Formosa sp. Hel1_33_131: one gene and its partner. The protein of the gene in region 2 binds, or shares a complex with, the protein of the main gene of each other region. Links are inferred from orthologs where the notes say so. Each region holds a gene or a part of one and is shown on either strand. Other genes may lie near its edges. The genes, in order: trxB and trxA.

Region 1 (3,174 bases), 1.9 Mb from region 2 along the record:
AGAAATGATGTCCAACGTGAGGTGGATGTCATTGAAGAAATTCTAAGAGTTTATGGGTATAACAACATCGGAATTACCAATAAATTAAATGCTTCGATTTCGAATACTTCTAAATTTGAAAGCTATAAAATTGAAAATATAATTGCGAATCAACTTGTTGGACAAGGGTTTTATGAAATCCTAAATAACTCATTGACTTCAGATAAATACACGGCTTTTAGCGATCAATTGGAACAGACCCATGAGGTTAAAATATTAAATCCATTAAGTACGGATTTATCAGTGATGCGTCAATCCTTAATTTTCTCTGGTTTAGAATCTATTGCGTTTAACATCAACAGACAACAAAGCGATTTAAAACTTTTTGAATTTGGTAAAACCTATCACAATTTTGAAGCGAACAAAGAAGAGCTTAACCACCTTTCTATTTTTGTCACTGGAAATAAAACCGAAAAACGTTGGAATACAACGGAAACGGTCGTTGATTATTTCTATTTAAAAGGATTGGTTACAGCAGTATTTGAACGTTTAGGAATTCAAAAACTTAAAAGTGCGCCTTTGACTAACGATGTATTTAGCGAAGGGCAACAACTGAGTGTCGGAAAACATTCTTTAGTTGAGTTTGGAAGTTTAAAAGCCTCGACACTAAAATCTTTTGGAATCTCTCAAAGCGTATTTTGTGCTGATTTTAATTGGGATAACTTACTAAAAGTCATCAATCAACAAACAATTAAATTTAAGGATATTTCTAAATACCCAGAAGTCAAACGTGATTTTTCATTGTTAATCAATGAAGACGTTACTTTTGAGAGCATTTTTAAATTAGCCAAACAAACGGAAAATAATTTCTTAAAAGACATCAATCTATTTGATGTGTATACAGGAGATAAATTAGCCGAAGGCAAAAAAAGTTATGCGGTTAGTTTCACACTACAAGATAAAAACAAAACGCTCACAGATGTTCAAATTGACAAAATAATGTCGAAAATCCAAAAGCGTTTTGAATCGGAATTAAGTGCTGAACTGCGTTAATTATCCTTCTTTAGAAGCCAAATAACGTTCTGCATCTAAGGCGGCCATACAGCCTGTTCCTGCAGCCGTTACTGCTTGTCTGTACACATGATCTGCAGCATCGCCACTCACAAAAACGCCATCAATGTTTGTTTTTGAAGAGCCTGGAGTGTTGATAATATAACCTGTTTCATCTAAGTTTAGAAAGCCCTGAAAAATATCGGTATTTGGTTTATGACCAATCGCCACAAAAAATCCAGTTGCTGGAATATCTATCAACGCATTTGTTTTGTTATTTTTTGCTCGCACTCCCGTCACAACTTGACCGTCACCTAAAACTTCATCGGTTTCTGTATTGAATAATATTTCGATATTTTCAGTGTTTTTCACACGGTTCGCCATAATTTTGGAAGCTCTAAATTCATCACGACGCACCAACATGGTAACTTTCGTACAAAGCTTGGATAAGTAATGTGCTTCTTCACAAGCAGAATCCCCTGCCCCAACAATCACAACTTCTTGATTTCTGTAAAAGAATCCATCACAAACCGCACAAGCAGAAACACCGCCTCCAAGTTTTAAGTATTTTTGTTCAGACTCTAAACCTAAATATTTAGCCGTAGCACCTGTAGAAATAACAATCGTTTCACAGTGAATTTCCTTTGTCCCATTAATCCAAACTTTATGAATGGGTCCAGAAAAATCAACTTTAGTCACCCATCCATCTCTTACATCTGTTCCAAAGCGTTCCGCTTGTGCTTGTAATTCTAGCATCATTGCAGGACCCGTAATTCCATCTGGATAGCCAGGGAAATTCTCCACTTCATTGGTAGTTGTTAATTGACCTCCAGGTTGTGTTCCTTGGTATAATACAGGAAACATATTGGCTCGTGCCGCATAGATAGCAGCAGTGTAGCCCGCAGGGCCAGATCCAATAATCAAACATTTTACAGACTCTATAGTATCAGACATAGTTTAAAATTTAGGATACAAAAATAGGCGTTTTACATAAAATTCGAACGGGAAGTTATCAACAGTTTTTATTAACTTGTAGATTTATTAATATTATTCCTCTATAAACAAAAAACAGTAAAATAATCTTAACTTTGTTAGAAATTCAAAAGCGAGCGTTATGTTGATTATTGGTATTGGTGGTGGAACAGGAAGTGGAAAAACGACGGTAGTAAATCAAATTTTATCAGAATTTCCAGCAGGAGAAGTTCAAGTGATTTCTCAAGATTCTTATTATAAAGAAACATCTCATCTAACCTTTGAAGAACGTTGTAAGATTAATTTTGACCACCCAAAATCGATTGATTTTGAACTCCTTGAATCGCACTTAAAAGCTTTAAAAAAAGGGGAGAACGTCAACCAACCCGTATATTCCTTTAAAACGCATAACCGAACTGGTGAAACCACAATTACAGAACCTAAAAAAGTAGTGATTGTGGAAGGGATTTTAATTTTATCTAATACTGAGTTACGATCACTATTTGATATAAAAATATTTGTTCATGCAGATAGTGACGAGCGCTTAATGCGCCGTTTAAAAAGAGATATCGCCGAGCGCGGAAGAGATTTAGACGAAGTTTTGGAACGTTACCAAACAACGCTGAAACCCATGCATCAACAGTTTATTGAACCAATGAAAGCATTTGCAGATATTATCATTCCAAACAATCATTACAATACAGTCGCAGTAAATGTTGTGAAATCAATCATAAACGATCAACTCTAATGCTAAAGAAATCCAACCGTTTTTTGAAACTATTGAAGCCTTTTAAGAACATTTATTTTCTTATATTGATCGTGTTTATTGTATGGATGGTGGTTTTTGATGCCAACTCGTGGCTGATCCACAACGATCTAAATGAAGACATTGAGGATTTAAATTCTAAAATTGAATTTTATAATGGTGAGATTGAAAAAGATCAAAAAGAAATCAATACCCTAAACTCAACTGATGGCATTGAAAAATATGCACGGGAGCATTATAAAATGAAAAAAGAAAATGAAGTCGTTTATATTATAGAAGACACCGATAGTTTAAAGGTTAAAACAAATGAGTAAATCAAATCTTTTTGAGAATTTTGAATCTGGTTCTGCTAAAGCGTGGAAACAAAAGATTCAATTTGAACTTCAAGGAAAAGATTTTAATGACCA
Region 2 (3,164 bases):
TTAATTAGTGCAAATATATAATATATCGTTGTAAACCCAATATAAATAATGCTAAATTTCACGGAGAGGATCTCTCAATAGACTAAAATTCATCTATAATATAAGCATACTACTTCGAAGATTGTAAAATGGAAATAGACATTATTTCACTGTACAAAGACTGTACAAAATAAAAAAAGCCCTCCATTTTCAGGAAAGCTTCTCACTGGTTTGTCACAAACCACGGATAATCATTTGATTATCACAACACAACGTCTTATTTACTATATGCATCTTTTGAAAGATACTTAGCGGTCTGGACGGGACTCGAACCCGCGACCCCCTGCGTGACAGGCAGGTATTCTAACCAACTGAACTACCAAACCGTTGCGTTATTGCGGTTGCAAATATACACTGCATTTTTCATTACACAACTATTTTTGACTTTATTTTCAACTAAAATGAAAATTAAATAAATTTCTGTCGCTCCACCATATACGTGGTCAGGATTTTGTCGAATCCTTCTTGAATATCGACCCCTACATAATTGATTTTATACTGCCCACACTTCAAACGTAAGTCCTTGAAATAGGACGCTATAGCAGCCTCGTAATTGGCTTGAACTGATTCTGGATACAAATCCACAGACCCGCCAGTTTCCACATCCACAAAGCGCTTGGGTGCATTGTCAAATTTAAAATTATACTCCGTGGCTTTGTCATAAACATGAAATAACACCAATTCGTGCTTGTTATATTTTAAATGACGCAGCGCTTCAAACAGTTGTTCCTGCTCCTGATCAGACTGAAACATATCTGTAAACAAAAAAATCAAGGAACGGCGGTGAAGCTTTTCAGCAATTTCATGCAAGACCTCGTATGTTTTGGTGCCTACTTCCTTTTGAGGGCTACTCACCGTGGTGTTTAAACGGTCCATAAGCATTTGATGGTGGCGTTCACTCCCTTTTTCTGGGGCGTAGTAGTCAATGGCATCTGAATAGACGCTCAGACCCACCGCATCGCGTTGTTTTTTTAGAAGCTGCATCATCGCCGCAGCCGCCAAAGCTGAAAAACTAACTTTATTTAATTGGTTGATGGAGGGTTGATTGCATTTCGGATAATGCATAGAGCTGCTATTATCGACAATCAAATGACAACGCAAGTTGGTTTCTTCGTCATAGCGTTTGGTGTACAGTTTGTCGGTTTTGGCAAACAACTTCCAATCGATATGGCGCGTACTTTCGCCATTGTTGTAAATTTTATGCTCGGCAAATTCCGCCGAAAACCCATGAAAAGGACTTTTATGCATGCCAGAAATAAAGCCCTCTACAATGGATTTAGCTAATAAATCAAAGTTTAAAAACCCGGAGGCTTCTTGTAATTCCTTTTGAATATCCATAGGCTCTAAACTAAAAAAGGTTTGCCAATAAGACAAACCTTTTTAATATTCTTTTTAAAAGATGTTTTACAACAAGGCATCAATCGCTTCAGTATAAACGTTTTTTGGAGAAACCCCTACTTGACGCCCTACAACTTCACCGTTTTGAAATACCAACACCGTTGGAATATTTCGCACGCCATATTTAGCTGCAAATTCTTGGTTTGCATCGACATCTACTTTTCCTACAACAGCTTTGTCGCCATATTCTGTACTGATTTCTTCGATGATAGGCCCTACCATTCGACAAGGACCGCACCATGCTGCCCAAAAATCAACCAAGACAGGTTTTGTACTTTTTAAAACTGTTTCTTCAAAATTCGCGTCTGTGATTTCTAATGCCATAATATTATTATTTTAAATGATAGTTATTAATTACTGAGTCACAAAATTAATTAAAAATATAACTAAATCACAGCGGGGCACGATTTGTTTTACTTATGATTGGATTGTAGATTGCTATAAACCCTTAATTTAATTTATAAAACACCTCTTGCGCTTTCAATTCTTCCAACAATTCTTGCGATATTTTAATTTTTTGTAAGCGACTGCTCATTTCTAATTTCAACTCCTCCTCATCGTCATAAACTACAAATTTCAGGTTGTGATTTCCCGAGTGCATTTGTAGAAGTTCTTTAATGCTTTGAATTTTTTCTTCGGAGATTTCTTTTATATTTAATTGGATGGATAGTTTTTTAGCATAGGACTCCATGATGTCATGAAGCAGCTGAAAACTATTGAATTGCAAGCGCGGATCGCCCTTAGCCCCCGTATCCCGATTGGTCCAACCTTCTTTAATTAAGGCGCGCACAAACACAAAATTATTATGCATCAAAAAGTGTTTAAATTTCAAATACTCTTCCCCAAAGATTCGAAATTCGTGGGTGTTCATATAATCTTCTATGACAAACGTGCCCCAGCCTTTTCCTTGTTTGCTCACACGGTGCTGCACATCGGTCACCACACCTCCAAAAGAAATTTCTTTATTTATAAAAGTTGGCATGTCACGAAACACAGAAATATCGCCATTACAGAAATTTTGCATTTCGAGTTTAAAATCATCCAAAGGATGTCCAGAAATATAAATTCCTACGACTTCTTTTTCTCGGGCGAGTTTTTCCATCGTTCCCCATGTTTCACAAGGCGGAATTTCGGGTTCTTCTATCTGAACATCGCTCGATTCTCCAAACAAACTGACTTGCGCCGAGTTTTTATTTTCTTGATAGCGATTGGCATATTTAATGGTTTTTTCTAAGAAGGTCACTCCATCTCCTTCGTCCTGAAAATACTGTGCTCGATGGGTGTTTGGAAAACAATCAAATCCGCCAGCATTGGCTAAGTTTTCAAATGCTTTTTTATTGGCTGCTCTTAAATCGATGCGTTTTGCCAAATCAAAAATAGACTTGTACGGCCCTTCATTTTTACGTTCTTCCACAATGGTTTTTACTGCTCCATGACCCACGCCTTTTATGGCACCCATTCCAAAACGTACTGCATTGTCTTGATTTACTGAAAATTTATAATAACTCTCATTGACATCCGGCCCCAATACATTTAATTTCATACGTTTACATTCTTCCATAAAGAAGGTCACTTGCTTGATATCGTTCATATTATTGGACAAGACCGCTGCCATGTATTCCGCAGGGTAATGCGCTTTTAAGTACGCCGTTTGATAGGCAATCCACGCATAACAAGTGGAGTGAGATTTATTAAAGGCATAACTGGCAAATTTTTCCCAATCCGTC

The links.
Region 1: the proteins of trxA (region 2) and trxB are in contact, whole or in part, in a crystal structure (PDB 1F6M), measured with the Escherichia coli proteins. The link is inferred for Formosa sp. Hel1_33_131 from one-to-one orthologs.

Annotation. Positions count from the first base shown.
Region 1 is NZ_CP017260.1:147,081-150,254, forward strand. What follows is about bases 9-2,846. They hold trxB (thioredoxin-disulfide reductase), read right to left. Parts: upstream 1,984-2,846; coding sequence 1,033-1,983; downstream 9-1,032. Other genes in these bases: pheT (phenylalanine--tRNA ligase subunit beta), read left to right, coding at 9-1,032; udk (uridine kinase), read left to right, coding at 2,144-2,749; FORMB_RS00720 (FtsB family cell division protein), read left to right, coding at 2,749-2,846. Outside these bases: more of pheT, read left to right, coding at 1-8; more of FORMB_RS00720, read left to right, coding at 2,847-3,081; FORMB_RS00725 (methylmalonyl-CoA mutase subunit beta), read left to right, coding at 3,074-3,174.
Region 2 is NZ_CP017260.1:2,048,867-2,052,030, reverse strand. What follows is about bases 103-2,930. They hold trxA (thioredoxin), read right to left. Parts: upstream 1,762-2,930; coding sequence 1,444-1,761; downstream 103-1,443. Other genes in these bases: dnaE (DNA polymerase III subunit alpha), read right to left, coding at 1,886-2,930; FORMB_RS09460 (DUF58 domain-containing protein), read right to left, coding at 448-1,377. In the rest of the region: more of dnaE, read right to left, coding at 2,931-3,164. UniProt on the Escherichia coli protein: Participates in various redox reactions through the reversible oxidation of its active center dithiol to a disulfide and catalyzes dithiol-disulfide exchange reactions.